DNA from 2 places in the Pseudomonas germanica genome. Region 1 is predicted to be linked to the other one. Evidence: predicted binding sites of a transcription regulator. Region 1 holds the regulator's gene; the other holds the start of a gene.

Region 1 (16,030 bases):
CCAGCGCCGCGTCGCCGCGTTCGCGCACAGCCTTGATGATGTCCAGCACGCGCTGATTGACCGAGTCGTCAGACACACTTTCCCAGCTCAGCAGATGATCCAGATGATGCGCGAAATCCGGGTCAGCAGCGTTGAGTCGGCGAATTGCAGTCGGTGCGGTCATAGCGAGAGCCTCATAGGAATGGCAAAAACTCAGGCGCCCTAACTTAGCAGTCGTTTCCGCTTGGGCACCTGAGATTCTGGCTATGAGGCGGATAGACGGGCGCGACTTAACGTCGCGCAGGTGAATCAGCCGCGGTGTCGCGATTCCACTGCGTTGCGCAGGGTATCGATCAACGCCTGGATTCTGGCGTGTTGCATTTTCATCGAAGCCTTGTTGACCACCAGGCGCGAGCTGATCGTGGCGATCAGTTCCTGAGGTTCCAGGCCGTTGGCGCGCAGGGTGTTGCCGGTGTCGACCACGTCGATGATCTTGTCGGCCAGACCGATCAGTGGCGCCAGCTCCATTGAGCCGTAGAGCTTGATGATGTCGACCTGACGGCCCTGCTCGGCGTAGTAACGCTTGGCCACATTGACGAATTTGGTCGCCACGCGCAGACGGCCTTTTGGCTCCGGCGCGCCGATCTTGCCGGCGGTCATCAGCTTGCACTGGGCGATCTGCAGATCCAGTGGCTCGTACAGACCCTGGCCGGTGTATTCCATCAACACGTCTTTACCGGCAACGCCAAGGTCGGCCGCGCCATGCTCGACATAGGTCGGCACATCGGTGGCGCGCACGATCAGCAGACGAACGTCGTCCTGGGTCGTGGGAATGATCAGCTTGCGGCTCTTGTCCGGATTCTCGGTCGGCACGATGCCCGCTTCGGCAAGAAGCGGCAGGGTGTCGTCAAGGATGCGGCCCTTGGACAGTGCGATGGTCAACATGGGAAACGTCAGTCCTTATCAAGGTACTCATGTCCGGTCGCAATCGGCGCCGGACATACATCGAGCCGGAAACCGGCTCGACTCTTAAAATCAGTGGACACGTCCCTGTGTCCCAATGCAGCAATCAGCCCGGAACGCGACGGATCTTGGCGCCCAGCATCTGCAGTTTTTCTTCGATGCACTCGTAACCACGGTCTATGTGGTAGATGCGGTCGATCAGCGTGTCGCCTTCGGCAACCAGTGCCGAGATTACCAGGCTGGCCGAAGCACGCAGGTCGGTCGCCATCACTGGCGCGCCTTTCAGAACTTCAGTACCGGTGACGATGGCGGTATTGCCTTCGACCTGGATCTTGGCACCCATGCGGTGCAGTTCGTACACGTGCATGAAACGGTTTTCGAAGATCGTCTCGATCACGGCACCGGTGCCTTCGGCAATGGCGTTGAGCGAGATGAACTGCGCTTGCATGTCAGTCGGAAACGCCGGGTACGGCGCGGTGCGCACGTTGACGGCTTTCGGACGCTTGCCGTGCATGTTCAGCTCGATCCAGTCTTCACCGCAGGTGATTTCTGCGCCGGCTTCACGGAGTTTTTCCAGAACGGCTTCGAGGATGGTCGGATCGGTGTCCTTGACCTTGACGCGACCGCCGGTCACGGCAGCGGCGACCAGGTAAGTGCCGGTTTCGATACGGTCAGGCATGACCTTATAGAAAGCCGAACCCAGACGCTCGACGCCATCAATGGTGATGGTGTCAGTACCAGCGCCGGACACCTTGGCGCCCATGGCGTTGAGGAAGTTCGCCAGGTCGACCACTTCAGGCTCGCGAGCAGCGTTCTGCAACACGCTGCGGCCCTTGGCCAGAGCAGCGGCCATCATGATGTTCTCGGTACCGGTCACACTGACGGTATCGAAGAAGAAGTGTGCACCGCGCAGGCCACCTTCAGGCGCCTTGGCCTTGATGTAGCCGCCTTCGACGTCGATAACCGCGCCCATGGCTTCGAGGCCACGGATGTGCAGGTCGACCGGACGCGAACCGATGGCGCAACCGCCAGGCAGTGCGACTTCGGCTTCACCGAAACGAGCAACCATCGGGCCCAGTACCAGGATCGACGCACGCATGGTTTTCACCAGTTCGTACGGGGCGATCAGGGTCTTGATGGTGCGCGGGTCGATTTCGACGCTGAGTTTTTCGTCGATCACCGGCTCGATGCCCATGCGACCGAACAGCTCGATCATGGTGGTGATGTCGTGCAGGTGCGGCAGGTTGCCAACGGTCACCGGGCCATCGCACAGCAGGGTGGCGGCCAGGATCGGCAGGGCGGAGTTTTTTGCGCCGGAAATGCGGATCTCGCCATCAAGACGAGCGCCACCGGTAATAATCAATTTATCCATAAGAATCTCGACGCCCTTAGGCTCAGGTGCGCTCGGCCCAGGCCGCGCTGCTGAAAAATTTCATAGTGACCGCATGGATGCTGCCATCGGTGATCCATGGGTTCAAATGGGCATAGACCTGCTGCTGACGCTTCACCGGGCTCAACGCCGCCAGTTCATCGCTAATCACGTTCAGCTGGAAATTGCAGCCTTCGCCCTCAACTTCTACCAACGTTCCGGGCAGCTTTCCTTCAAGGAAGCTCTTCACTTCTACGGCCTGCATGCTCAACCTCAATCGGCGCCCTGTGCGCACGGGTCGGACATCATACAAAAAAGCCCCGCGCCTGCGAACCCCGCATGGCAGGACTCTGACGGGGGGCTTCTTTATAGATGTGGGTTCAGGGGTGCGCCAACAGTTCGGTCAGTTCACTGACCTGAGCAATTTCGCGCATATCTTCGGGCATCGCACGGATGCTGACAGCCTTGCCGGCCGCATTCGCATCGCGCATGAAGCACAGCAGCAACGATAAACCGACGCTGCTGGACTTCTTCACCGCCGAGCAATCGATCACCAGCGAAGAGGCCTTGCTGGACTTGATCAGCGCCTGGCCTTGCTTGCGCAGGTCAGCGCCGGTGCGATAGTCCAGCACTCCGCTAAGCAGAAGCTCGTCGACATCACTCATACGAACTGCGGCCTCATTCATTGCGCGGGGTTCTTTTCGGTGGCTTCTTTGGCCTTGGCCACTTCCCCGGCCCAACCATTGATGGTCTTGTCCAGATCGTTGCCATTGCGCTGCATCGCGTCGGCGAACTGATCGCGGAACAGTTTGCCGATGTTGATGCCGTTGATGATCACGTTGCGCAGTTTCCACTCGCCGTTGATCTTCTCCAGCGTGTACTGCACAGGATAGATTGCGCCGCTGCTGCCCTTGACGGTCATGTTTACGCTGGTGCGATCGCCCGATTCGTCCTTGGCAGGGTCAACGGTGATGCCCTGGTTGTTGTACTCAAGCAAAGCGTTGCCGTAGAACTGGAACAGGCCTTTCTTGAAGTTTTCCTGGAAGGTCTGCATCTGCGCAGGCGTGGCCTTGCGCGAGTACTTGACCGTCATGATGCTCTTGGAAATGCCTTCGGCATCCACCACTGGCCCGACGATGTCGTTGAGCGCCTTGTAGAAATCCGTCGGGTCCTGCTTGTATTTCTCTTTGTTGGCAGCCAGGTCGGCCAGCAACCGGGTGGTGGTGTCCTGCACCAGATCATGTGCCGAAGTCGCAGCAGCCACGGCGTTACCCATCAACGGTAAGGCCGCCAACAGCACCAACAGGCTGCGTCGCAAGATAGAGATCATTCAAAAGCTCCTCATTTGGCGTCTTTGCTAACGGTATTGAGCAGGAATTTACCGATAAGGTCTTCCAGTACCAGTGACGACTGCGTGTCATGGATGGTTCCACCATCCTTTAACGGTTTGTCTTCCCCGCCGACGCTGATACCGATGTACTTCTCGCCCAGCAGACCAGCGGTCAGGATAGACGCTGTGGAGTCGGTCGGAAGATTGTCGACCTTTTTATCCACTTGCAGAGTGACCCGACCGGTGAAGCTGTCGCGATCCAGATCGATCGCCGTGACCTTGCCGATAGTTACACCGGCCATGGTCACTTTGGCTCTGACCGTCAAACCGGCAATATTGTCAAAGTAGGCATAAAGTTTATAGGTGTCGGTGGTCGACGTCGGAGACAGACCACTGACCCGCAAAGCAAGCAGCAACAAAGCCAGGATCCCTGCCAGCAGGAACAGGCCGACACCGATTTCCAGGGTGCGGTTTTGCATCAGAAATCTCCAAACATCAAAGCGGTCAGAATAAAGTCCAGGCCGAGCACTGCCAGCGAGGCAAACACCACGGTCTTGGTGGTAGCACGACTGATACCCTCGGAAGTGGGCTCACAGTCATAGCCTTGGAATACGGCAATCCAGGTCACTACAAAGGCGAAAACAATACTTTTGATCACGCCATTGAGCACATCACTGGTGAAATTCACGCTGTTCTGCATGTTCGCCCAATAAGAGCCTTCATACACACCCAGCCAGTCGACGGCCACCCACGAGCCGCCCCAGATGCCTACCACGCTGAAAATCATCGCCAGCACCGGCAGGGAAATGAAGCCGGCCCACAGGCGCGGGGCAATGATGTACTTGAGCGGATCGACACCGATCATTTCCAGGCTGGACAGCTGTTCGGTGGACTTCATGTTGCCGATCTCGGCGGTCAGTGCCGAACCGGCACGACCGGCAAACAACAGCGCAGTCACCACCGGCCCCAGCTCACGCAGCAAGGTCAGCGCAACCATCTGCCCCACGGCCTGCTCCGAACCGTAGCTCGACAGAATGCTGAAGCCCTGCAGCGCCAGCACCATGCCGATGAAAATACCCGAAACGACGATGATCACCAGCGACATCACGCCGACCGAGTGCAACTGTTTGACCAACAGACCAAAACCGCCGCTGATACCACCACGCCCCAGCAAGGCATGAAACAGGAACAGCGTCGCACGACCGAACACCGCGACGGCGTCGATCGCAGACTCGCCGAACCGGCGTACGCGTTCTATTAATGAAATTCTGCGCATCAGCGCTTCCCCAGAAGATCTGCGCGGTAATCCGTCGCTGGAAAATGGTACGGCACCGGGCCATCGGGATCGCCGGTCATGAACTGACGGATACGCGGCTCGTCCGAGTTCATCAACTCGTCCGGCGTACCCTGCCCCAGCACCTGACCATCACCGACGACATAGATGTAGTCGGCAATGCTCGCGGTTTCGGCCAGATCGTGGGACACCACGATACTGGTGATCCCCAGCGCGTCGTTGAGCAGGCGAATCAGACGGACCAGCACGCCCATGGCGATCGGGTCCTGCCCGACGAACGGTTCGTCGTACATGAGGATCTGCGGATCGAGCGCAATCGCTCGCGCCAGTGCGACGCGGCGCTTCATGCCACCGGACAGTTCATCCGGCATCAACTCGATGGCACCGCGCAGACCGACCGCCTGCAATTTGAGCAGGACGATGTCGCGGATCATTTCTTCCGGCAAATCGGTATGAACACGCAGGGGGAAAGCCACGTTCTCGAAAACATCGAGATCGGTGAACAGCGCGCCGCTTTGAAACAGCACACCCATGTGCTTTCGCGCATCGAACAGATCACTGCGCGAAAGCGCAGGCAGATTCTGGCCGTTGACCCAGACTTCGCCGCTGGCAGGGCGCAGTTGTGCCCCCATCAATCGCAGCAGCGTGGTCTTGCCACACCCGGAAGGTCCCATGATGCCGGTGACCTTGCCGCGCGGTATGCGAATATCGACGTTATTGAAAATGCTGCGCGCACCGCGCTTGAAGGAGACTCCCTTCAGCTCGACCGCGTAGGCGTTATCGGCACTCATCTAAACTCCTTGCGATGCAGCCTCTCACTCGGACGCCTGTCTTTACTTAAAAAGTACGTACATCCCGGGCAGGCCGAACTGGCGGCGAACTATATCACTGCAAAGGCTACGCGCCCAAGGCTTGTACCAGCCTGCGTTCGGCGATATGACAGGTGCGCAGGCTCTTTTCCCGGGTTTTGGTAACGAGTAATGACAAAGCACGACGAACTTGCGTGAGGCTTTGCAACATAACCGCTATAATCGCCGCCTTTTCATCGGGCTATACGATTTCTGACATGAGCCAATCCAGCGACCTGATTCAATCGGCACAACGCACCATCCAACTCGAAGTGGAAGCCGTACAAGGCTTGTTGCCCCATATCGACGCCGATTTCGTACGCGCTTGCGAGATGATTCTGGCCAGTAAAGGCCGTGTAGTCGTGGTCGGCATGGGCAAGTCCGGGCACATCGGCAACAAGATTGCCGCCACCCTGGCCAGCACCGGCACCCCAGCCTTTTTTGTCCACCCGGCCGAAGCCAGTCATGGCGACATGGGCATGATCACTCGTGACGATGTGATTCTGGCCCTGTCGAACTCCGGCTCGACCAATGAAATCGTAACCCTGCTGCCGTTGATCAAACGTCTGGGCATCCAGTTGATCAGCGTCACCGGCAACCCGCAATCGCCGCTGGCCAAGGCTGCCGAGGTCAATCTCAATGTTCATGTCGAGCATGAAGCCTGCCCGCTGAACCTGGCACCGACCTCGTCGACGACCGCAGCACTGGTCATGGGCGATGCACTGGCCGTGGCACTGCTGGAAGCACGCGGCTTCACCGCCGAAGATTTCGCTTTCTCGCACCCGGGTGGCGCCCTCGGCCGTCGCCTGCTGCTGAAAGTGGAAAACGTCATGCACGCCGGACAAGAGTTGCCGCAAGTCCAACGCGGCACGCTGCTCAAAGACGCATTGATGGAAATGACTCGTAAAGGTCTGGGCATGACCGTCATCCTTGAAACCGACGGCAAACTCGCCGGGATCTTCACCGACGGCGACTTGCGCCGCACGCTGGATCGCAGCATCGACATCCGCAGCGCCACCATCGACCAGGTAATGACGGCCCACGGCAAGACTGCCCGCCCGGAAATGCTGGCCGCCGAAGCCCTGAAAATCATGGAAGATCACCGAATCAACGCATTGGTAGTCGTAGACGAGGAAGATCGCCCGGTCGGCGCCTTCAACCTCTCCGATCTGCTGCGCGCAGGAGTCATGTAATGAGCAACGATCTGCTGCAACGCGGCAAAGCGATCAAACTGGCGGTTTTCGACGTCGACGGCGTCCTCACCGACGGTCGCCTGTACTTCCTTGAAGACGGCAGCGAGTTCAAGACCTTCAACACCCTCGACGGTCAAGGCATCAAAATGCTGATGAACGCCGGCGTGCAGACCGCTATCATCAGCGGTCGCAAGACACCCGTCGTTGAACGTCGAGCGAAAAACCTGGGGATTCCCCACCTGTTTCAGGGCCGTGAAGACAAACTGGTCGTGCTCGACGGCCTGCTTGCGCAACTGGGCCTAAGCTATGAAGAAGTCGCCTACCTCGGTGACGATCTGCCCGACCTTCCGGTGATTCGCCGTGTTGGTCTGGGCATGGCCGTAGCCAACGCCGCCGATTTCGTCCGCGAACACGCCCATGGCGTAACCCGGGCCCGTGGTGGCGAAGGCGCCGCCCGCGAATTCTGCGAATTGATCCTGCGCGCCCAGGGCCGCCTCGATGCGGCCAACGCCGCGTACCTGTGAGCCAAACCATGTTCAGCAAAAAATTTCGTAACTTCCTGCTGTTTGGCTGCATCGCTGCGATTTTCGCAGCGGTCGGCTATTGGAATATCAGCCCGGAACGCTTTCTCGACAAACCACCGGTCACCTCGGTTGAAACGCCTATCGACTGGTATGCAACCAACACGCATACCCTGCAATACCTGCCGGATGGCAAGGTGCAGTATGAAATGACGTCCGAAAAAGCCGAGCACGTTAAGGCAACCGACGTCACGCTCGTGACCAAACCCGACCTGAACATGTATCGCGGAACAGAATTCCCGTGGCACGTGACCAGTGAGCGCGGTGAAGTGAACTCAGGCGGCACCGAAGTCGAACTGATCGATTCGGTACGCGTTGCGCGCACCGATGAAAAGAAGCGTGACATCCTGATCACTTCCACTCGCATGACCGTGTTCCCGCAGCAGGAATATGCGCAGACCGAGCAACCCGTTAGAATCGACGGCGCTGGCGGTGTATCGACTGGCGTTGGAATGAAAGCGTACCTGAAGGAAAGCAGGATACACCTGCTATCGAACGTAAGAGGACAGTATGAGGCTCGTTAAAACCCTCCCTATTTTGCTCAGTCTGGGCGCAGCACTGGGAAGCGTGAGCGCCTGGGCTCTGCCGAACGATCAGCAGCAACCTATCCGCATTCAGGCCGACGACGCCCAACTGGACGACAAGAACGGCATCGCCACCTATAAAGGTGATGTGATCATCACCCAAGGTTCGATGATCGTTAAAGGCAACACCGTCACCATGACTCGCGCCCCGAATGGAGATATCGACGTAGTGACCTCCGTGGGCAACCTGGCTTATTTCGAGCAGCTGCAAACCCAGGGCGACACCAAACCGGTTCAAGGCTACGGCGTGACGATTCAATACCACGCCCAGCAAAACCGCGTCGTGCTGATCGATAAGGCCAAGGTCGTCGACAAAGACGGCAACGTCACTCAGGGCGAGAAAATCGTCTACGACACCGTGAAGAAACTGGCCAGCGCTGGTCGTGCTACCGGCAGCAAGGTCACCGAGGCGCGTCCGCGCATCGACATGGTGATCCAGCCGAAGAAGAAAACCGACGAGAAAACCCAGTAATGGCAACTCTGAAAGCTCAGCACCTGGCCAAGGCCTATAAAAGCCGCCAGGTCGTGCGTGACGTCAGCCTGTCGATCGACAGCGGCCAGATCGTCGGCCTGCTCGGCCCGAACGGCGCCGGCAAGACCACGTGTTTCTACATGATCGTCGGCCTGGTACAGGCCGATCAGGGTCGCGTGCTGATCGACGATCTGGACGTCAGCCACCAGCCGATGCACGGTCGCGCCAAGGCCGGTATTGGCTATCTGCCGCAAGAGGCGTCGATCTTCCGCAAACTGTCGGTGGCCGACAACATCATGGCCATCCTCGAGACCCGTCAGGAGCTCGACAAGGCCGGCCGTCGCAAGGAGCTGGAAAGCCTGCTGCAGGAATTCCACATTAGCCACATCCGCGACAACCTTGGCATGAGCCTGTCCGGTGGTGAACGTCGCCGGGTGGAAATCGCTCGTGCATTGGCAACGGCACCGAAATTCATCCTGCTCGACGAACCGTTCGCCGGTGTCGATCCGATCTCGGTCGGCGACATCAAGCAGATCATCCACCACCTCAAGGCCAAGGGCATCGGTGTATTGATCACCGACCACAACGTCCGTGAGACGCTGGACATCTGCGAAACCGCTTACATCGTCAACGATGGTCAACTGATCGCCGAAGGCGATGCAGAAACCATCCTGGCCAACGATCTGGTCAAGGAAGTGTATCTGGGCCACGAGTTCCGCTTGTAAGCGTAACAGTGCCCGGTGCGCCGCCCGGGCGCTGTATCGATTCAAGCAGGAATTAATACGCTTTAATTGTTACAGCGCTCTAGGCAAACACTTCAGTTTCAGGCATATAATTTGCTTAAGTTTGGCGCCCCGGCGCCCTGTAGTGGATGGCGCATAGCGCCGGCGAATAAGGTGTTAAGCCCCTGCCATGAAACCATCGCTAGTCTTGAGAATGGGCCAGCAGCTGACGATGACACCGCAGCTGCAACAGGCCATCCGCCTGCTCCAATTGTCGACCCTGGATCTGCAACAGGAAATCCAGGAGGCTCTGGAATCCAATCCGATGCTCGAACGCCAGGAAGAAGGCGACGACTTCGACAATTCCGATCCCATGGCCGACAACGCCGAACAGAAGCCCAACACCGAGATCCAGGAACCCTCGTATCAGGAAACCGCGCCCACGGTGGACAACCTGGAGGAAGGTGACTGGAGCGAGCGTATCCCCAACGAACTTCCGGTCGACACCGCCTGGGAAGACGTCTACCAGACCAGCGCCAGCAGCCTGCCCAGCAGCGATGACGACGAATGGGACTTCACCACCCGCACGTCCGCCGGCGAGAGCCTGCAAAGCCACCTGCTGTGGCAACTGAACCTGGCACCGATGTCCGACACCGATCGCCTGATCGCCGTGACCCTGATCGATTGCATCAACAATCAGGGCTACCTGGACGAAACCCTCGAGGAAATCCTCGAGGCGTTCGATCCGGAACTCGACATCGAACTCGATGAAATCGAAGCCGTCCTGCACCGCATCCAGCAATTCGAACCGGCCGGTATCGGCGCGCGCAACCTTGGCGAATGCCTGCTGCTGCAATTGCGTCAGCTACCCGCCAAGACGCCGTGGCTGGCGGAAGCGAAACGTCTGGTCAGCGATTACATCGACCTGCTCGGCAGTCGCGACTACAGCCAGTTGATGCGGCGCATGAAGCTCAAGGAAGACGAGCTGCGCCAGGTCATCGAACTGGTGCAAAGCCTCAATCCGCGCCCTGGCTCGCAAATCGAATCCACTGAAGCCGAATACGTTGTCCCTGACGTCATCGTGCGCAAGGACAACGAGCGCTGGCTGGTCGAGCTGAATCAGGAATCGGTACCGCGCCTGCGCGTCAACGCCCAGTACGCCGGTTTCGTCCGTCGCGCCGACACCAGCGCCGACAACACCTTCATGCGCAATCAGTTGCAGGAAGCCCGCTGGTTCATCAAGAGCCTGCAGAGCCGCAACGAAACCCTGATGAAAGTAGCGACCCAGATCGTCGAGCATCAACGCGGTTTTCTGGAGTACGGCGACGAAGCCATGAAGCCGTTGGTTCTGCACGACATCGCTGAAGCGGTCGGCATGCACGAATCGACCATTTCCCGGGTGACCACACAGAAATTCATGCATACCCCGCGCGGTATTTATGAACTGAAATATTTTTTCTCCAGCCACGTCAGCACCTCCGAAGGCGGCGAATGCTCGTCCACGGCGATCCGCGCGATCATCAAAAAACTGGTTGCCGCGGAAAATCAGAAAAAGCCGTTGAGTGACAGCAAGATCGCTGGTTTACTGGAGGCACAAGGCATTCAGGTGGCTCGCCGCACCGTCGCCAAGTACCGCGAATCCCTCGGGATCGCGCCTTCGAGCGAACGCAAGCGGTTGATGTAAGCCACGTTACAGCGTTCCAGTGGCAGGCTATCCGGCCTGCCGCTTTATGCACTGGCAACGAAGGAGAAGCTGTATGCAAGTCAACATCAGTGGACACCAACTGGAAGTGACCCAACCTCTGCGTTCCTACATCGAGGAAAAACTCCAACGACTGGAGCGCCATTTCGACAAGATCACCAACGTGCAAGTCACGATGTGCGTCGAAAAGCTGAAGCAGAAAATCGAAGCCACCTTGCATATACCCGGCAGCGAAGTGGTCGCCAACGCGGAACATACCGATATGTACGCGGCGATCGACGCCTTGACCGACAAGCTGGATAAACAACTCAAAAAGCATAAGGAAAAGACCCAGAGCCTGCTCCAGGGCGCTACCGGTCGATAACCCCCCACCCCATGATCCGACTTGAAAGTATCCTGACCCCCGGCCGTTCCCTCGTGAACGTGCCGGGCGGCAGTAAAAAGAAAGCCCTCGAACAAATTGCCAACCTGATCGCCCGCGAAGTGGCGGATCTGGAGATGCAAGATGTCTTCGAGGCGTTGATTGCCCGTGAAAAACTCGGTTCCACCGGTTTTGGTAACGGCATCGCCATTCCCCATTGCCGCCTCAAGGGTTGCACTGCACCGATCAGTGCGCTGATGCACCTTGATGCTCCGATTGATTTCGACGCCATTGACGGCGCACCGGTTGACCTGCTGTTTGTTTTGCTGGTCCCGGAGGCTGCCACCGATGCGCACCTGGAGCTGCTGCGCCAGATCGCAAGCATGCTCGATCGCAAGGAAGTGCGTGAAAAACTGCGCAGCGCTCCAAGCAATGAAGCCTTGTATCAGGTTGTCCTGGACGAGCAGAACGGGCACTAATCATGCGCTTGATCATCGTCAGCGGCCGTTCCGGCTCGGGTAAAAGTACGGCTCTGGATGTCCTTGAGGACAACGGCTATTACTGCATCGACAACCTGCCCGCAGGTTTGCTGCCGGAACTGGCCGAACGCGCGCTGATTCACACGGAACTGGCGCAGCCGCTGGTAGCCGTGTCCATCGATGCGCGCAACCTGCCGAGCCACCTGACACGCTTTCCCGAACTGCTTGAAGATGTCCGGGCCAAACACATCCAATGCGACGTCCTGTATCTGGACGCCGACGAAGAAACCCTGCTCAAGCGTTTCTCCGAAACCCGCCGTCGTCACCCGCTGAGCAACGCCAACCGCTCACTGGCCGAGGCGATCCAGGATGAAACCGCCCTGCTCGGCCCGATTGCCGACCTCGCCGACCTGAAGATCAACACCACCAATCTGAACCTGTACCAGTTGCGCGACTCCATCAAGCTGCGTCTGCTGAACCAACCGGAGCCGGGGACCGCATTTCTGGTCGAGTCCTTCGGCTTCAAGCGCGGCATGCCGGTGGATGCGGATCTGGTGTTCGATGTGCGCTGCCTGCCCAATCCGTACTGGAAGCCGGAACTGCGCGCGCAATCGGGTCTCGATGCGCCGGTGGCTGAATACCTGGCGGCACAGCCGGAGGTCGAAGAAATGTTTCAGGACATCTTCACCTACCTGCACAAGTGGCTGCCGCGCTTCGCCGCGAGCAACCGCGCTTACGTCACCATTGCCATTGGCTGCACCGGCGGGCATCACCGCTCCGTCTACCTGACCGAACGTCTGGGTCAGGCCCTGCAGAAAACCCTGAAGAACGTCCAGGTTCGCCACCGCGACCTCACTTAAAGGATTCACACCGCGATGCCTGCTCTGGAAATCGAAATCATCAACAAGCTGGGCCTGCATGCCCGCGCATCGGCCAAGTTTGTTGGAGTGGCCGGGCAGTATCCGGATTGCACGATCAGAGTGGGTCGTACACCAGAGACCACGGTTGATGGCAAAAGCATCATGGCGATGATGATGCTGGCGGCTGGCAAGGGCACCAAGATCTATCTGAGTACCGAAGGGCATCAGGAACAGGAAGCGCTGGATGCGCTGGTGGCGTTGATCAACAACTACTTCGACGAAGGCGGCTGACAGCCAAAATCAAAAAGTCGCAGCCCATGTCGCACCAATCCCCTCGTAGGAGCTGCCGCAGGCTGCGATCTTTTGATCTTCAACCCAACGCCGTATCCATCACCATCATCAGACAAAACCCGATCAACAGACCAAGACTGGCCAGTTTGTCATGACCATTGCGTCGCGACTCGGGAATCACTTCGTGCGTCACCACCAGCAACATCGCCCCCGCAGCCAATGCCAGACCTAACGGCAACAACACCTGCGCCAGACTGACCAGCCAGGCACACAACAGCGCAAACACCGGTTCGACCAGACCTGACGCCGCGCCGATCAGAAACGCCCTGACCCGCGACATCCCCGCCCCGGCCAACACCAGCGCAATCACCAGACCTTCCGGGACATCCTGCAAAGCGATACCCATGGCCAGGCTGTCCGCATCCGGCATGCCGCCGCCAGCAGAAACGCCAACGGCCATGCCTTCAGGGATGTTATGGGCAATGATGGCGAACACGAACAGCCAGATCCGTGGCGGAATCACCGGATGCTCGACGGTGCCGACGAGCATTTCCGGGGACGCGCCGGAAACCTTGCGATCGACCAGATACAGCCCGAACGCCCCCAGCATGATGCCTAAGCAGATCAGGCCGCTGGCGCCCCACGGTGTCAGTCCGAGGTTTTCGGCGGCAGCAATGCCCGGCACGATCAGCGAAAACGCCGTCGCCGCGAGCATCACCCCGGCACCAAAACCCAGCAACGTATCACTGAGTGTCTGCGGCATCCGCCGAATCACCAGCACTGGCACAGCTCCGAGCGCCGTGCCGAGGGCGCAGATCGCGCCGCCCTGCAACGCCCGCAACAGCCTCGGTTCCAGATTCAGCCATTCCAGTCCGTGGGCGACCAGCAAAGTCATGCCCGCCAACAGCAACAGCGATCCTACTGCGTAACGAAACATACGCCCACTTCCGATCGCCAGTGTTTCAGTGCCCATAGTCAGCCTTGGATTGTTTTTATAGAAGACTTAAACCAGCGCAGCCTGATAACGCGCAGCGACTTCAGGCCAATTGATCACGTTGTAAAAAGCGTTGATGTATTCCGGCCGACGGTTCTGATACCGCAGGTAGTAGGCGTGCTCCCAGACATCGAGTCCGAGAATCGGCGTATTGCCATTCATCAACGGACTGTCCTGGTTGCCGCTGCTTTCCACCACCAGTTTTTTCTCCGGGGTCACGCTCAGCCAGGCCCAGCCGCTACCGAAGCGGGTTAGCGCGGCTTTGGTGAAGGCTTCCTTGAAACTGTCGAGGCCGCCCAATTGCTCATCGATGGCCTTGGCCAGCGCACCGTCGGGTTTGCCGCCACCGTTGGGTACCATGACCTCCCAGAACAATGAGTGGTTGGCGTGACCGCCGCCCTGATTGATCACCGCCGCACGCAGTTTTTCCGGCAATTGCTGAACACTGGCGACGAGTTTTTCCACCGGCCACTCGGCGTATTCAGTGCCTTCAACGGCGGCGTTGAGGTTGTTGATGTAGGTCTGGTGATGCTTGGTGTAGTGGATCTCCATAGTCTGCGCATCGATGTGCGGTTCGAGCGCGTCGTAGGCGTAAGGCAAAACAGGCAAGGTAAAAGCCATTTCAATGGACTCCATGGTGATGGGGGGCAGGCGCGCGGCGCGCATTGCCGGTATCCGGATGCAGCAGGCGTTGGGTGCGCGGGTATTCACCGTGCTCGCTGATGAAATTCAACAGCTCGACGTAAGTCTTGCTGCTCTGGCGCAGCGCTGCTTCACGCAAGGCCAGGCGCTGACGTTCGTCCTGCATGGTCTGCAACAAGCGTTGATGGATGGCGCAGAGGTATTCGGCGCTCTCCTCCGGCTGATTCAGGCGCAAGTGCAGATCGGCCAGGTTGTGGTGGGAGATGACGCAAGCCGCCACCGCCTCGTCGGCATCCGCCCAGCGTTCGAACAACACTTGCGCCAGGGCCAGGGCTTGCAGGTAAGCCTCACGGGCGTCGATCAGTTCGCCGAGCATGAAGCAGCGATTGGCCCGTTCGATCGTGCGTTTCCAGTGCTCCATGGTGAGCCTCCAAAGCGGTTGCGGGGTTTACACGCCGCCGGCGGTGAGTTTCTCGGGGTTGAGCAACTCTTCCAGTTGGCTGCGCGACAGGTCGGTGTGTTCCAGGGCGACGTCGATCACCGCACGGCCTTCCTTGTAGGCCTGCTTGGCGATTTCGGCGGCTTTCTGGTAACCGATGATCGGGTTGAGCGCGGTCACCAGAATCGGGTTGCGCGACAACGCTTCTTTAAGGCGCGACTCGTTCACCTTGAAGCTGGCGATGGCTTTGTCGCCGAGCAAGCGGCTGGAATTGGCCAGCAGCTCGATGCTGCTCAGTAGGTTCTGCGCGATGATCGGCAGCATCACATTCAGTTCGAAATTGCCCGACTGACCGGCGATGGTAATCACCGAGTCGTTGCCGATCACTTGCGCGGCGACCATGGCGGTGGCTTCCGGGATCACCGGATTGACCTTGCCCGGCATGATCGACGAACCCGGTTGCAGGGCTTCCAGTTCGATTTCGCCGAGGCCGGCGAGCGGGCCGGAGTTCATCCAGCGCAGGTCGTTGGCGATTTTCATCAGCGACACCGCAGTGGCCTTGAGCTGGCCGGAGACGGCGACGGCGGTGTCCTGCGAGCCGATCAGCGCGAACAGATCCTTGCCCGGGGTGAATTCCACGTCGGTCAATTGACTCAACTGGCGGCTGAAACGTGCGGCGAATTCAGGATGCGCGTTGATCCCGGTGCCGACCGCCGTGCCGCCCTGCGCTAGGGATTGCAGGCTTGGCAGCAAATCCTGCAGATGACTGATGTTGGCCTTGAGCTGCTGCGCCCAACCGTTCAGTACCTGGCTCATGCGCACCGGCATCGCGTCCATCAAATGCGTGCGACCGGTTTTGACGTGGTGATGCACTTGCGCAGCTTTTTGCTCGATCACTTGCACCAGGTGCAGCAGCGCCGGCAGCAG
Region 2 (16,030 bases), 1.3 Mb from region 1:
TGCTGCTCGACGAGTTTTATCGCACTGCAATCTGGCTGGCAGGGCGCACACCGATCTGGTGGCTGGTGCCGGTTTACGAAGAAACCGCCTACGACCTTTACACCCACACCCTGCTGTCCAAGCGTTTTATCCGCGCCGACGAAACCCTCGACCTTGGTCATCTGGCGCGGATTCCGCCGGGCGAGTTCATCGGCGCCGGATTGTGGCAGTTGTTCAAGGGCATCGAGTCACCCTATAAATCGGTGCTCAAGCTGCTGCTGACCGAGGTCTACGCCAGCGAACACCCGCAGGTGCAGTGCCTGAGCCTGCGCTTCAAAAAAGCCGTGTTCGCCAACCAGCTGGATCTGGATGAACTGGATCCGTACATGGTCGTGTACCGGCGTATCGAGGAATACCTCACCGCGCGCAACGAGCCGGAACGGCTGGAGCTGGTTCGTCGCGCGTTGTACCTGAAGGTCAACCGCAAGCTCACTGGCAACAGCCGCACCCAGAGCTGGCAACGCACGTTGCTGGAACGACTGGCCAGCGAATGGCATTGGGATCAGCGACAACTGACGCTGCTCGACAGCCGCAGCCAGTGGAAAGTCCGCCAGGTCAGCGCCGAGCGTCGCGCACTGGTCAATGAGCTGAACTACAGCTACCGCTTCCTGACCCAGTTCGCCCGCACAGAACAAACCGTCAGCCTGATCAATAAACGCGATCTCAATGTGCTGGGGCGCCGGCTCTACGCAGCCTTCGAACGCAAGGCCGACAAGGTCGAGTTCATCAACCCCGGCATCGCCCCGGATCTGGCCGAAGACACCCTGACCCTGGTGCAGTCGCGCAACAAGAAGGAACCGGGACAAACCCAGTGGGGCTTATATAACGGCAGCCTGACCGCACTGGAGTGGGAACACTTCGCACCGATCAAGCGCAGCCGCGAGTTACTGGAGCTGCTGACCTGGTGCCACCGCAACGGCGTGATCGACAGCAGCACCCGCCTGGCCCTGCATCCCGGCACCAGCGACCTGAGCGAGTTCGAGCTGTTCAACCTGCTCGGCAGCCTGCAACAGTGCATCGCCCTGCCCTTGCCCACCGTCGCGGAAGAACCGTTGCTGCGTGCAGCGGTGCCAAGCGAAGTGCTGATTCTGGTCAACGTCGGCGTCGACCCGCTCAAGCATCACCGCGACCTCAATATCCTGATGACCACCGAGCGTACCGACTCGCTGAGTTACGCCGGAGTGCGCGAAAACCTCGTGCTGACGCTGGATCAGGTCACGCTCAATAGCTGGAACGAAGTACTGGTCAACCGCTTCGACGGCCCGCATGCCCTGCTCGACTGCCTACGCGATTACCTCAATAACCTGCCGCGCGGGCCGTTGCAGCCGTCATTGAAGGTGCGCTGCTTCTGCCACAACCGCGCGCAGTTCATTGCCCGTCGCGTTGAAGAAATCATCGACACCGCGCAGAACCTGTTGCTCAGCGAGTTGAACCATCGCTACCTGATTCAGGTGCAGCAGCATTATCACGTGCTGGAATTGGTGCCGGGCCAGGTCAACCATGTGGCGCTTGCCACCCTTCCGGCCCTGCTCGATTACCTTGGCGAAGAACAGCCGCGCTACAGTCCGCTGCACCTGGATCCCATGGCACTGGAAGATCACGACCTTGCACTGATCCTGCCGATGGGCCAGCCGGAGTGCATTCAAGTATTCTATCGGATCACCGAGCAGCAGGCCGAGCTGTACGTGCTGGATGAGTTCAACGCGCTGTGGCAGCAACATTTGCCCTATCACGACGAGCAGAGTCTGTTGGTGCCGTTGCAGCGCTTCCTGCAATCGATTCTGTTTCGCCGCGAAGCCGTGCTGCCGATGGACGCCGGTCCCGACGGCCGTCTCGACACTTTGTATTACCAGCTATTGCCTTCAGGTCCGGGGCGCGCGCGCCGGGTCGAAGCGCGGCCGGCACCGCAGACGCCAGTGAACAAGCCGTTCTACGACGTGCAAGCGATCGTCGGCAAAGCCGCACCGGGCGAAGTGCAGGTCACCCTGTATTGCAATCAACGGGAATTCAGCGAACTGGAACATGGCGACCAGCTGTTCAGCGTGGTCGCCCGGGAGATCGTCGAGCAGCGCCGCGAGAGCGAACGCTATCGCTGCTACATCACCGACCTCGACCTTTCGGGCCTGCTCGGTGACGGGCAGAGTTCAAGCAATCTGTATCTGCGCTACAAGGCTGATCTGGAGCGCGCCCTGAACGAGGCACTCGAACAGGTCTGAGGCGGGTTACTCGGGAAACGCGCCACCGTTGGCCGGTTGCGATTCGACTTCCAGCAAAGTCAGTTTGAGGGTCTTGCCACCGGGTGCCGGCCAGTCAATGTGCTGACCGACTTTCAGGCCCAGCAACGCGCTGCCGACCGGAGCCAGGATCGAGATCTTGCCTTCATCGGCGTTGGCGTCCTTCGGATAGACCAGCGTCAGGTGGTAATCCTTGCCACTGCCTTCTTCGCGGCAATGCACACGGGAATTCATCGTCACGACATCGGCGGGCACTTCATCGTGACCGACCACGGTGTCGGCGCGATCCAGCTCGGTTTGCAGCGCAATCACGCCCGGCAGCGTGTCATCCAGGCTGTCGATCAGGCGCTCCAGACGTTGCACGTCCAGACGGGTAAGGGTGATGGAAGGTGCGGTCATGATCCGGGCAGACTCCTTTCTTCTGCACACAAAAAAAGCAAAACCCCGCCAAAAAAGACGGGGTTTTCACCAGGCCTCGATGGGTTGAGGCGTGTTCGGACACTATCACAGCTCAAAAAATATACAAGTCACGCCCCGCCGCACTGTTTGCGCTGCGACGCCTGCGCGCAAATCACACGTCGCCGGTCATCGTCTGCCGAGCGCCATTCGCGAATGTCTTCGACATGGCGGAAGCAGCCGAGGCAGACCTTCTGCTCATCCAATCGGCAAACGCCGCTGCACGGCGAAGGCACGGCCGGGCTGATGTTGCTGTACAGCGGCTTCGGTGGACGAACGGGAGCGGTGTCAGTCACGGAATCACAGACCTTCGAAATCGAATTCAGCGCCAGCCTGCTGCTTGACGATGCGCTCTAGCATTTCGCCCAGTTGCTCTTCGCTCTTGTCGCACATCCAGCGCTCGCTTTCTTCGTCGTAATCGAAGTGGAAACCACCGGACACCGCTGCCAGCCACAGCTGACGCAGCGGCTCCTGGCGGCTGAAGATCAGCTGCGAGCCGTTTTCGAACTTGACGGTCAGCACACCGGCCGAACTTTCCAGATCGATGTCCAGGTCGCTCTCGTCAAAGATGTCTTCCAGTTTTTCCTGGGTTTCATCGACCAGATCGTGGAAACGGGCTTCGGACAAACTCATTGCGGCAACCTCAAAAAATGTCTGATCAGGCTCAAGCGCCGAAAGATACGGACGCTGCCGGCCGATTGCAAAGATTAACGACCAAGCACCGGTCAGGGCATCGAACACCCAACCCTGTGGGAGCGAGCCTGCTCGCGAATGGCCGGCACATTCAACATTATTGTTGCCTGACACACCGCCATCGCGAGCAGGCTCGCTCACACAGGGTTACCAGTGCTCACGGGCAAGCCCCGCCGGACGGGAAGGCCATCACATAGGCAAGCCGCCGGGTGGCCGGTATACTCCGGCGCAATTAACGCATTTTCAAGGATTTCGCCATGAAGCGCCTGATCTCTTCCCTTGCTGCGCTCGTCGCGGTTGCCTGCCTCGTTTCGGCCTGTGGTCAAAAAGGCCCGCTGTACCTGCCGGATGACGATCAGGACCCGGCCGAGCAAGCCCAGTCTTCGCAGAAGCAACCGTCCAAAGCACATAAGCACGACGTTTACCAATAAGGGATCGCCATGGACGCTTTTAACTACCGTGGCGGGGAACTGTTCGCGGAAGGTGTGGCGCTGTCCGCCATCGCCGATCGTTTCGGTACGCCTACTTATGTGTACTCGCGCGCGCATATCGAAGCTCAGTATCTGGCTTACGCCGATGCTTTGGCCGGCATGCCGCACCTGGTCTGCTTTGCGGTCAAGGCCAACTCCAACCTCGGCGTACTGAATGTCCTGGCCCGTCTCGGTGCCGGTTTCGACATCGTTTCCCGTGGCGAGCTGGAACGCGTTCTGGCCGCTGGCGGCAGCGCTGACAAGATCGTCTTCTCCGGTGTCGGCAAGACCCGTGACGACATGCGTCGCGCCCTCGAAGTCGGCGTGCACTGCTTCAACGTCGAATCCACCGACGAGCTGGAGCGCCTGCAAGTGGTCGCCGCCGAGCTGGGCGTTCGCGCCCCGGTTTCGCTGCGCGTGAACCCGGACGTCGATGCCGGCACCCACCCGTACATTTCTACCGGTCTCAAAGAGAACAAGTTCGGCATCGCCATCGCCGACGCCGAAGACGTGTACGTGCGCGCCGCGCATCTGCCGAACCTGGAAGTGGTCGGTGTCGACTGCCACATCGGTTCGCAACTGACCACCCTGCCACCGTTCCTTGATGCGCTCGATCGCCTGCTGGATCTGGTCGACCGTCTGGGCGACTGCGGCATTCACCTGCGCCACATCGATCTCGGTGGTGGTTTGGGCGTGCGCTATCGCGATGAAGAGCCGCCATTGGTTGCCGACTACATCAAGGCTGTGCGCGAGCGTTTGAACGGACGTGACCTGGCGCTGGTGTTCGAGCCGGGCCGTTTCATCGTCGCCAATGCCGGCGTGCTGCTGACGCAGGTCGAGTACCTCAAGCACACCGAACATAAAGACTTCGCCATCGTCGACGCGGCGATGAACGACCTGATCCGCCCGGCGCTGTATCAGGCGTGGATGGACGTCACCGCGGTCAAACCGCGTGACACCGCTGCGCGCAAATACGACATCGTCGGCCCGATCTGCGAAACCGGTGACTTCCTCGCCAAGGACCGTGAATTGGCCCTGGCCGAAGGCGATCTGCTGGCCGTGCATTCGGCCGGTGCCTACGGTTTTGTGATGAGTTCCAACTACAACACCCGTGGCCGTGCTGCCGAAGTGTTGGTAGACGGTGCTCAGGTTTTTGAAGTGCGCCGCCGCGAAACCGTGGCCGAGCTGTTTGCCGGCGAAAGCCTGCTGCCGGAGTAACCCATGCTGCTGCGTTTTACTAAAATGCACGGCTTGGGCAATGACTTCATGGTTCTCGACCTGGTCAGCCAGCACGCGCATATTCAGCCAAAGCACGCCAAGCAGTGGGGCGACCGCCACACCGGCATCGGTTTCGACCAGTTGCTGATCGTTGAGGCTCCGAGCAATCCGGACGTGGATTTCCGTTACCGGATCTTCAATTCCGATGGCTCGGAAGTCGAGCAGTGCGGCAACGGTGCGCGCTGCTTTGCACGCTTCGTGCTCGACAAGCGTCTGACCGCCAAACGGCAGATTCGCGTCGAGACCAAGGGCGGCATCATCGAACTGGACGTGCGTAACGACGGCCAGATCGGCGTGAACATGGGCGCCCCGCGTCTGGTGCCAGCGGACATTCCGTTCGAAGCGCCAGCGCAAGCGACCAGCTATCAGCTGGAAGTCGACGGCACCACGGTCGAACTGGCCGCCGTGTCGATGGGCAACCCGCACGCCGTGTTGCGCGTGCAGGACATCAACAGTGCACCGGTGCATGAGCTGGGGCCGAAAATCGAACACCATCCGCGCTTCCCCGCGCGAGTGAATGTCGGTTTTCTCCAGGTCATCGACCGTAACCGTGCGCAGTTGCGCGTGTGGGAACGCGGTGCCGGGGAAACCCAAGCCTGCGGTACCGGCGCCTGTGCAGCGGCTGTCGCTGCGATCAGCCAGGGGTGGATGGATTCGCCGCTATTGATCGACCTGCCCGGCGGGCGCCTGTCCATTGAATGGGCAGGCCCTGGCCAACCGGTGCTGATGACCGGTCCGGCAGTGCGTGTATACGAAGGACAAGTACGTCTTTGAGTGAGCAGAAACCATGACCGATAAGCCTCAGGTACCCGCCCGACAGTCCGACGAATCAGCGTCCGAGAGCCTGGAGGCGGCAGCGGTTGCCGCATACCTCGAGGCTCATCCGGACTTCTTCGTCGAGCACGAAGAACTGCTGCCCGCCCTGCGTATTCCCCACCAGCGTGGCGATACCGTTTCGCTGGTCGAGCGGCAGATGACCCTTCTGCGCGACCGTAACATCGAGATGCGCCATCGCCTCTCGCAGTTGATGGACGTCGCCCGCGACAACGATCGCCTGTTCGACAAGACCCGCCGTCTCATACTGTCCCTGATGGACGCCGCCAGCCTCGAAGACGTGGTGATCAGCGTCGAAGACAGCCTGCGCCAGGATTTTCAGGTGCCCTTTGTCAGCCTGATCCTGCTCGGTGACAACCCGGCGCCGGTCGGTCGCTGGGTCACTCACGCTGACGCCCAAGTCGCCATCGGCGGCTTGCTTACCGAAGGCAAAAGCGTCAGCGGCAGCCTGCGTGAGCATGAACTGGACTTCCTCTTCGGCGAAGAACAACGCAAGCAGATCGGCTCCACTGCCGTCGTCGCGGTCAGCCATCAAGGCATCCACGGCATTCTGGCGATCGCCAGCCGTGACCCGCAGCACTACAAGAGTTCGGTCGGCACGCTGTTCCTCAGCTACATCGCCGAAGTCATGGGCCGTGTGCTGCCACGGGTCAATAGCTCCCTGCGCTCGGTACGCTGAGCATGGAACGGCAACTGGACGCTTACTGCGAACACCTGCGCAGTGAGCGACAGGTGTCGCCGCACACGCTCTCGGCCTATCGCCGCGACCTCGATAAAGTCCTTGGCTGGTGCGTCAAACAGAACATCGGCAGCTGGGCGGCGCTGGACATTCAGCGCCTGCGCAGCCTGATCGCCCGTCTGCATGCGCAGGGGCAATCCTCGCGCAGCCTCGCGCGGCTGCTCTCGGCAGTACGCGGGCTCTATCACTATCTGAATCGCGAAGGTCTTTGCGACCACGACCCGGCGACGGGTCTGGCACCGCCAAAAGGCGAGCGCCGACTGCCGAAAACCCTCGATACTGATCGCGCACTGCAACTGCTTGAAGGGGCGGTCGAGGATGATTTTCTCGCGCGGCGCGATCAGGCGATTCTTGAGTTGTTCTATTCTTCCGGCCTGCGCCTTTCCGAACTGACCGGACTCAATCTCGATCAACTCGACCTCGCCGATGGCATGGTTCAAGTCCTCGGCAAGGGCAGTAAAACCCGGCTGCTGCCGGTGGGCAAAAAGGCCCGCGAAGCCCTCGAACAATGGCTGCCTCTGCGGGCCATGACCAACCCCGCAGACGACGCCGTATTCGTCAGCCAGCAAGGCCGACGCCTCGGTCCACGGGCGATTCAGGTGCGAGTGAAACTGGCCGGCGAACGTGAACTGGGGCAGAACTTGCACCCGCACATGCTGCGCCACTCCTTCGCCAGCCACCTGCTCGAATCCTCGCAGGATCTGCGCGCGGTGCAGGAATTGCTCGGCCACTCGGACATCAAGACCACGCAGATCTACACCCACCTGGACTTCCAGCACCTGGCGGCGGTCTACGACAGCGCCCACCCCCGGGCCAAACGCATGAAAGGCGATGATTCATGAGCATCCAGTTGATCACCTTCGACCTTGACGACACCTTGTGGGACACCGCTCCGGTGATCGTCAGCGCCGAAGCGATATTGCGCGAATGGCTGAGCGAACATGCGCCGAATCTGGGTGCGGTGCCGGTGGAGCATTTGTGGGGGATTCGTGAGCGGGTGCTGGCCAATGAGCCGGGGCTAAAACATCGCATCAGCGCGCTGCGCCGGCGGGTGTTGTTCCATGCACTGGAAGAAGCCGGGTACGCCCATGACGAGGCGTCGACGCTGGCGGACAAGAGTTTTGAAGTGTTTCTGCATGCTCGGCATCAGATCGAAGTGTTCCCTGAAGTCGAACCAGTACTGGAGATTCTCGCCAATCATTACTCGCTTGGCGTAGTCACCAATGGCAATGCCGATGTGCGTCGGCTGGGTTTGGCGGACTACTTCAAGTTTGCGTTGTGCGCGGAAGACATCGGCATCGCCAAACCGGATGCCCGGTTGTTTCATGAGGCGTTGCAGCGTGGTGGTGCTACAGCCGAAACTGCCGTGCATATTGGTGATCATCCGGGCGATGACATTGCCGGCGCGCAGCAGGCCGGGTTGCGGGCGATCTGGTTCAACCCGGCGGGGAAAGTCTGGGAAGCGGATCGTCTGCCGGATGCTGAAATCCGTAGCCTCACGGATCTGCCAGCCGTACTCGCGCGCTGGAATGCCACCTCAAACTGATCTACTACCCCCTGTGGGAGCGAGCCTGCTCGCGAAGGCATTCTGTCATTCAATACTGATGTTGACTGACCCACCGCTTTCGCGAGCAGGCTCGCTCCCACAGGGAATTGCATTCGTTTCGATAGCTTTATTCCAGGCATGAAAAAGCCCGCAGCGACGGCGGGCCTTTTCAGCAAGCCAGCGGCACGCCTCAGATAGGGCGGCTGCCGTACTTGTTGTCCGGCTTTTTCGGAGGATCGGCGACCACGTTGGCCTCCACTTCCTGAACCTTGCCGCCACGCGACAGGAACTCTTCCATGGCCTTGGCCAGGGCGTCGCGTTCCTTGTTCTTGGCTTCAATGCTCGGCAATTCGTCAACCGACACCGCAGCCTTGGCTTTGCCTTTGGCAGCCGGGGCCGGCGTATCGTCACCGCCATCGTCGTCAGCAACGTCTTCCGCTGCTGCTTCCAGGCCTTCTTCGGCCTCGTCTTCGTCGCCTACTTCGAGGTCGTCGTTTTCCAGATCATCGTCGCTCATGTTCTACCTCATGACTTGCGAAAAGCAGATTAGTTATAGACCAGCTTTGGCAACTGTCGAAAGTCGCCGTTAAAAAATCAGTAACCATTGATGACCAACGGTTTACGCCCCTTCACCGTGCAAGGTGGCGAGGACTTTTCGGGCACCGCCATGATCACGGTGCTCGCCCAGATAAACGCCTTGCCAGGTTCCCAGTGCCAGGCGACCTGCCGAAACCGGCAGACTGATCTGGCAGCCAAGCACGCTGGCCTTGAAGTGCGCCGGGAGGTCGTCCAGGCCTTCGTCGTTATGCTCATAGCCGTCTGTTCCTTGTGGGATCAGACGATTGAAAAATCGTTCGAAGTCGCGACGTACCGCCGGATCGGCGTTCTCGTTGATGGTCAACGACGCCGAGGTATGCTGCAGCCACAAATGCAACAGACCGACCCGACACTGCCTGAGTTCAGGCAGCCCGGCGAGTAACTCGTCCGTTACCAGATGAAAGCCCCGGGGCCGCGCCCGCAGGGTTATCAGAGTCTGTTGCCACATACAGTTCTCCGCACGTTCGGGGCGCATTCTAGCGCGCTCTGGGAAAAAACAAAGGCCCTAATATTCCTGCAATGATGTAAGCCATTGGCCGCAGAAAAACGCTCGTCGTAAACACGACCAAAGCCGTACGAAAAATCCTTTCAGCTATTCTCTCTGCGACAAATTCCAGACAAAAAAATGCCCGGCGAACCGGGCAAGTTTTTTAGTGCGCGTACTTACAGGTTGTAGCCGCGTTCGTTGTGTTGTGCCAGATCGAGGCCCACCGACTCTTCTTCCTCGGTCACACGCAGACCCATGACGGCGTCCAGGACCTTGAGGATGATGAAGGTGACGATCGCGGTGTAGATCACCGTGAAGCCCACGCCTTTGACCTGAATCCAGACTTGCGCACCGATATCGGTAACGGTGCCGAAGCCACCCAGCGCCGGCGCAGCGAACACACCGGTGAGGATCGCGCCGAGGATACCGCCGATACCGTGCACGCCGAACGCGTCCAGGGAATCGTCATAACCGAGTTTGCGTTTCAGGGTTGTGGCGCAGAAGAAGCACACCACGCCTGCGGCCAGACCAATCACCAGTGCGCCCATCGGGCCCACGGTGCCAGCAGCCGGAGTAATCGCTACCAGACCGGCAACCACACCCGATGCGATACCCAGTGCGCTTGGCTTGCCGTGGGTGACCCACTCGGCAAACATCCAGCCCAGTGCCGCAGCAGCGGTAGCAATCTGAGTGACCAGCATCGCCATGCCGGCAGTGCCGTTGGCCGCCGCAGCGGAGCCGGCGTTGAAGCCGAACCAGCCGACCCACAGCATCGCCGCGCCCATCAGGGTGTAACCGAGGTTGTGCGGCGCCATCGGGGTGGTCGGGAAGCCTTTGCGCTTGCCCAATACCAGGCAGGCAATCAGACCAGCCACACCGGCGTTGATGTGCACCACGGTGCCGCCGGCGAAGTCGAGCACGCCCCAGTCCCACATCAGGCCGCCGTTGCCGGACCAGACCATGTGCGCGATCGGTGCATAAACCAGGGTGAACCAGATAGCCATGAAGATCAGCATCGCGGAGAACTTCATCCGCTCAGCGAACGCACCGACGATCAGCGCCGGGGTGATGATCGCGAAGGTCATCTGGAAGGTGATGAACACCGCCTCAGGGAACAAAGCCGCTGGGCCGGTCAGGCTCGAAGGCGTGACACCGGCGAGGAACGCCTTGCCCATGCCGCCGAAGAACGAGTTGAAGTTGACGACGCCCTGCTCCATGCCGGTGGTGTCGAACGCAATGCTGTAGCCATAAATGACCCACAGGATGCTGATCAGACCGGTAATGGCGAAGCACTGCATCATCACGGAAAGAATGTTTTTCGAGCGAACCATGCCGCCGTAGAACAGCGCCAGGCCGGGGATGGTCATGAACAGCACGAGGGCTGTCGAGGTGAGCATCCAGGCAGTGTCGCCGGAATTGAGGACCGGGGCCGCCACTTCGTCTGCCGCCATTGCAAGGCTTGGCATTACGATGGACAACAGGGCTCCTAGCCCTGCGAATTTACGCAGAGTCATATTGTTTTCTCCTGGGGCGTTGGGGTTTGTGGCGGCGCTTAGATCGCGTCGGTATCGGTTTCGCCGGTACGGATGCGGATCGCCTGTTCCAGATTGACCACGAAGATCTTGCCGTCACCGATCTTGCCGGTGTTGGCCGCTTTGGTTATCGCCTCGATAACCCGATCCAGATCCTTGTCGTCGATGGCCACGTCGATTTTCACCTTGGGCAGAAAATCGACCACATATTCCGCGCCGCGATACAGCTCGGTGTGACCCTTCTGCCGGCCGAAGCCTTTAACTTCAGTAACGGTAATGCCCTGCACGCCGATTTCGGACAGCGACTCGCGCACGTCGTCCAACTTGAACGGCTTGATGATGGCAGTGACTAGCTTCATGAAACTCTCTCCCGAATTGGTGGACTTGCCCCAGGAAAACAAACCCGACTCAAGTCTAAGCGCAGTGCCTGGCTTTGTAACGCATCGTCGGCCTTACCTGCCCGACTGACGCCAGCTAACCGCTGCTGACGAAACTCCCCGCTCCGTCTGCCGCACTGCATTCGTCACAGCGACTGCATCAGTGCATGGGTCGAAGGTGACTAAGCAGAAACCTTGCCATCTCGCCAAAATCCCCTGATTTCAATCCCTTGGCCGCTGCCTCAAGCCATCCCGTGCAGAAGGCACAGCGGATACGCACAACAACGGTGCGTCGCCGTCCGTCCGCCTGCGCGAAAAGCGTGCATCCCTGACCACGAGATTGACTATAGACACTGCGTGATACACTGCCGGCCATTGTTTCCAGGACATCCACCATGCTCGCGCCCAAAGACTTCCTCGACGCCCTGAGCGGCACCGCTTCCCGCCTGTTCAACGGCGACACCCCGCTGCCAAAAGCCGAAATCGAAAGCCAGTTCAAGATGCTGCTGCAGAGTGCGTTCAGCAAACTCGACCTGGTGAGCCGTGAAGAATTTGATAGTCAGATGGTTGTGTTGGCGCGTACTCGCGCTCGACTTGAAAGCCTCGAAGCCAAAGTTGCCGAGATGGAAGCGAAGCTGACGCCGTCCGCTGAATAATCCGCGCCCCCTGTAGGAGCTGCCGAAGGCTGCGATCTTTTGATCTCCAGCCCTTCAACCATCCCGGCAACGTCCTACAACCTGCACCACCGCCGCCCGATTGCGCCGAAAAGCCCAGGTTTCTAAGCTCACCCGATGCTGAATGTTCAGCACCGGGTTTGGCGACCCGAACAGCTTAAGGCGCACGACAACCATGATGGCGGCTACATTTACCGCCACATCGTTTCATGGCGGTTGTGCGTGGGAGACCTTCGGGTCTGCCGGGTTCCTTTTGCTCCGGTTCGCCAACCCGCGTACAACTGCCACCCAATCGTTTGGCGACGATTGAGGGCAGCCCCTTAAGCAAGAGGAACTGCTCCATGAATCAAGAAGAGACTTATCTAAGCCCGCACATCTTCACCCGCCACAAACTCCCCCTCCACGCCCTCCTCATCCAGAACCAACCCTGGTTCTGCGCCCGAGACCTGAGCCGCCTGCTGCACATCTACCTCAACGAACGCATGCTGCGAAAACTCGACCCCGACCAATACCAAACCCGCAAAACCCTGATCCACAACCAGATCGAAAACACTCTGCTGATCAGCGAGTCCGGCATCTACGCCCTCCTCGTCTACCACTACTGCCCCGAATACCGAGCCCTGCGCGAATGGCTCACCCACCAGGTCATCCCCACCCTGCGCGACGCCCAACATCCCTGCACAGGCGAACGCCCACACCTCAGCTTGCTCAGTTGGCCGGACATGACGTTGAGTTTGTTGCATTGGAATAATCAGCCGTGGATACGGTTGCAGGATGTGCCACACATGGTGACGGAGCGAGAACAAGCAAACCGCACGGTTGTGAACTCATGGTGGAGAAAGGCTCTGCAATTGATCTGAATTTTTGCGCTGCAACCTCACCAACGGTCATTTCAGTGATACCACTGAAATGACCTGTCTTGTGTCTTCGTTAACTCGCCCCCCCTACTCCGAAATCCTCCACTCACAGAAGTAACGTCCTACAAAACGCGTCCCCCACGTCTGATTTCGCTGCCCCCTCTCTGCTGGCTATCTTCTGCGACCAGATCCAAACAGATGAAAACAATGAGAAGAAAAGGCAAAGCAACGGATCTTCGTAACCAGACATTCAGATCAAACTCGCGAAAGATCGCCTACAAATTCTTTCTAAAGAACATTGCCCCGAGAATCCCAAATATTGATGCAGCAGCGGTCAAGTTTGAGCCAATTACCCCAGCAGCGATAAAGCAATACTTTCTCTGGGAGGGGCCAACAATTTTCCCTTGGGATGACGTTGCAGACTGGAAAAGTAAAGATGCGAAAGGTCTGGATTTGGCGATATGGTTCAAACAGATTCTTTGCGGCATGTGCTATGCGACCCCGCGCGCAAGCTCTATCTGCTTAAAGATTATTCTGTTGGAAGGGCATCCGGACAGGGCGCACCCGCTTCGCGGCAGGATCGCGCCGATTGCTCTGCTTGTCGCAGATCACTATGCGCGAGCGCTAGGATGTAAAGAAATCGAAATTCAGGATCCTGATCCGAATGTTGTTTTTTACTACCGGAAACTGGGGTTCGAATTCGACCATACCAACCGGCTTGTCATTTCTGTGAACGGTCAATAACATCGAAATCAACAACCCAATCGTACGAGGTGCGTATGAGCCCAAAAAAGCGAAAGGCAAAGCTTCTTCAGATTGTTGAACTACATCTCGAAGCACTCCGGTTGGCTGGGGATATGTCAGCCAACCAACGGCGATTTATTGAAGTTGCTGTTACGTGTGGGCCAGAGCTTGAGCCAAGCGGCCCGCTGGCCGGTAGAAGATCCTGAGTCAAAAATAAAAAGGCGTCCATAGGACGCCTTTTTTGTGTTTGGAGGAGTAGTCGCAGCGATTCTTTAGCTCCTGGCTTTGCAACCATGGGTTCAGAATCCGACGAGCTGGCCCGTCGTCACTACTTCAGAAAAACCAGCTTTCTCTGCTGCCAAAAATGCGGGGGAGCTTTTACTGGTGCCCAGTCCCAACGAATGCGCAGTTGCAGTCCTCGAGCGGGAGGATCCGTCAATGCCGAGCGAGAGTCAACGCTCCAATTCAGGCAAGCACTGACAGCCCATCGGGTCTTGATACGTCTTGTAAACCTCTATTTCAGCACTGAAACCCGGCTCAACTACCCTTCAAAAACCCGCAGGAAGCGGCTCCCCGATTCAGCTCAAGGAACGACCATGTCCCTCTCCATCGTCCACAGTCGCGCCCAGATTGGCGTGGAAGCCCCCGCTGTCACCGTCGAAGTCCATCTGGCCAACGGTCTGCCGTCGCTGACCATGGTCGGGCTGCCCGAGGCGGCGGTGAAGGAGAGCAAGGATCGGGTGCGCAGCGCGATCATCAATTCCGGGCTGCAGTTTCCGGCGCGGCGGATCACCTTGAATCTGGCGCCGGCGGATCTACCCAAGGATGGCGGGCGGTTTGACCTGGCGATTGCCTTGGGGATTCTGTCGGCGAGTGTGCAGGTGCCGTGTCTGACGCTGGATGATGTGGAATGTCTGGGTGAGTTGGCGTTGTCCGGCGCGGTACGAGCGGTGCGTGGGGTGTTGCCGGCCGCACTGGCAGCGCGCAAGGCGGGTCGTGCGCTGGTGGTGCCGCGAGCGAATGCTGAGGAAGCCTGCCTGGCATCGGGGTTGAAAGTGTTTGCGGTGGATCATCTGCTGGAGGCGGTGGCGCATTTCAATGGGCATACGCCGGTTGAGCCCTATGTATCAGACGGGTTGATGCATGCCAGCAAGCCTTATCCCGACTTGAATGAAGTGCAGGGGCAAGTGGCGGCGAAACGGGCGTTGCTGATTGCTGCTGCGGGTGCCCATAACCTGCTGTTCAGTGGGCCGCCGGGAACGGGTAAGACATTGCTGGCCAGCCGATTACCGGGACTGTTGCCGCCGCTGGCCGAGAGTGAAGCGCTGGAGGTTGCGGCGATTCAATCTGTCGCCAGCGGCGTGCCGTTGACCCATTGGCCACAGCGGCCGTTTCGCCAGCCGCACCATTCCGCATCCGGCCCGGCACTGGTCGGGGGCAGCTCAAAACCGCAACCCGGCGAGATCACCCTCGCCCACCACGGCGTACTGTTTCTCGATGAGCTGCCGGAGTTTGATCGCAAGGTGCTGGAGGTGCTGCGCGAGCCGCTGGAGTCCGGGCATATCGTGATTGCCCGGGCCAAGGATCGCGTGCGTTTCCCGGCGCGATTTCAGTTGGTGGCGGCGATGAACCCGTGTCCCTGTGGATATCTTGGCGAGCCGAGTGGCAAGTGTTCCTGCACGCCGGACATGGTGCAGCGCTATCGCAACAAACTGTCGGGGCCTTTGCTGGACCGGATCGACTTGCACCTGACAGTGGCGCGGGAAGCGACGGCGTTGAACCCGCAGGTGAAGCCGGGAGAGGACAGCGCCAGCGCTGCGGCGTTGGTAGCCGAGGCTCGCGAACGACAGCAGAAGCGTCAGGGCTGTGCCAATGCGTTTCTCGATCTGCCGGGATTGAAGCGGCACTGCAAGTTATCCACAGCCGATGAGAAATGGCTGGAATCAGCCTGTGAACGGCTGACGCTTTCGCTGCGCTCGGCCCATCGCCTGCTCAAGGTCGCCCGCACTCTGGCAGACCTCGAGCAAGTCGATGCAATCAAACGTGAACACTTGGCCGAGGCACTGCAATACCGGCCGGCGACACCTTAATGCTCGGTCAGATCAACCAGCGGCGTCTGCCGCACTTCGGTTTCGCGCCCGGCCTGAATCTCAGTCACGCGCTTCAAGGCGTTATCCACAGCACCTTTGTCCGCGAGCAGGCTGTAGCTGATCTGGAACTGTTTGTGTTCCTTGGGTGCAATGGTCGGCACCAGATTCAGCGGACGCTGATAGCGACGGTTGTAGGAAAAACTGGTGCCCGGCTCCAGCCCGGTGACATAGCCCTGGCCTTGAGTGTCGGTATTTTTCCACAAGGAGAACACCGGCAACTGCTGGGTATTGAAGCCAACAGAAACACCGAGGCTGCCCGCCTTGTTATGCAGAACAGTCAGGGTTTCGCCTTTGGCATCGGCGTAAGGCACGACGTTGTAGAC

Evidence for each region. The regulator sigma-54, encoded in region 1, starts transcription at its own class of promoters, with help from an activator protein. The targets are predictions, from matches to a motif close to ANTGGCATNNANNTTGCTNT.
Region 2: the regulator sigma-54 is predicted to act here: its motif matches at 11,466-11,485, upstream of glnK (P-II family nitrogen regulator).

Annotation. Positions count from the first base shown of each region.
Region 1 covers NZ_CP071586.1:1,280,554-1,296,583, reverse strand. Annotated here, with positions in the region: gene hisD (histidinol dehydrogenase) at 1-163, opposite strand, end outside; gene hisG (ATP phosphoribosyltransferase) at 289-924, opposite strand; gene murA (UDP-N-acetylglucosamine 1-carboxyvinyltransferase) at 1,049-2,314, opposite strand; gene J0G10_RS05575 (BolA family protein) at 2,337-2,576, opposite strand; gene J0G10_RS05570 (STAS domain-containing protein) at 2,692-2,997, opposite strand; gene J0G10_RS05565 (MlaC/ttg2D family ABC transporter substrate-binding protein) at 2,994-3,641, opposite strand; gene mlaD (outer membrane lipid asymmetry maintenance protein MlaD) at 3,653-4,120, opposite strand; gene mlaE (lipid asymmetry maintenance ABC transporter permease subunit MlaE) at 4,120-4,917, opposite strand; gene J0G10_RS05550 (ATP-binding cassette domain-containing protein) at 4,917-5,726, opposite strand; gene J0G10_RS05545 (KpsF/GutQ family sugar-phosphate isomerase) at 6,002-6,976, shown strand; gene J0G10_RS05540 (KdsC family phosphatase) at 6,976-7,500, shown strand; gene lptC (LPS export ABC transporter periplasmic protein LptC) at 7,509-8,081, shown strand; gene lptA (lipopolysaccharide transport periplasmic protein LptA) at 8,068-8,613, shown strand; gene lptB (LPS export ABC transporter ATP-binding protein) at 8,613-9,338, shown strand; gene J0G10_RS05520 (RNA polymerase factor sigma-54) at 9,526-11,019, shown strand; gene hpf (ribosome hibernation-promoting factor, HPF/YfiA family) at 11,093-11,401, shown strand; gene ptsN (PTS IIA-like nitrogen regulatory protein PtsN) at 11,413-11,877, shown strand; gene rapZ (RNase adapter RapZ) at 11,880-12,737, shown strand; gene J0G10_RS05500 (HPr family phosphocarrier protein) at 12,753-13,028, shown strand; gene J0G10_RS05495 (ZIP family metal transporter) at 13,108-14,001, opposite strand; gene J0G10_RS05490 (superoxide dismutase) at 14,032-14,643, opposite strand; gene J0G10_RS05485 (hypothetical protein) at 14,645-15,085, opposite strand; gene J0G10_RS05480 (class II fumarate hydratase) at 15,113-16,030, opposite strand, start outside.
Region 2 covers NZ_CP071586.1:6,689,771-6,705,800, forward strand. Annotated here, with positions in the region: gene J0G10_RS29790 (class I adenylate cyclase) at 1-2,255, shown strand, start outside; gene rnk (nucleoside diphosphate kinase regulator) at 2,262-2,672, opposite strand; gene J0G10_RS29800 (DUF1289 domain-containing protein) at 2,801-3,025, opposite strand; gene cyaY (iron donor protein CyaY) at 3,030-3,362, opposite strand; gene lptM (LPS translocon maturation chaperone LptM) at 3,680-3,853, shown strand; gene lysA (diaminopimelate decarboxylase) at 3,863-5,110, shown strand; gene dapF (diaminopimelate epimerase) at 5,114-5,944, shown strand; gene J0G10_RS29825 (DUF484 family protein) at 5,958-6,683, shown strand; gene xerC (tyrosine recombinase XerC) at 6,686-7,585, shown strand; gene J0G10_RS29835 (HAD family hydrolase) at 7,582-8,289, shown strand; gene sutA (transcriptional regulator SutA) at 8,480-8,806, opposite strand; gene J0G10_RS29845 (secondary thiamine-phosphate synthase enzyme YjbQ) at 8,909-9,334, opposite strand; gene J0G10_RS29850 (ammonium transporter) at 9,550-10,887, opposite strand; gene glnK (P-II family nitrogen regulator) at 10,926-11,264, opposite strand; gene J0G10_RS29860 (accessory factor UbiK family protein) at 11,678-11,938, shown strand; gene J0G10_RS29865 (BRO-N domain-containing protein) at 12,298-12,816, shown strand; gene J0G10_RS29870 (N-acetyltransferase) at 13,012-13,557, shown strand; gene J0G10_RS29875 (YifB family Mg chelatase-like AAA ATPase) at 14,154-15,647, shown strand; gene J0G10_RS29880 (aldose 1-epimerase family protein) at 15,644-16,030, opposite strand, start outside.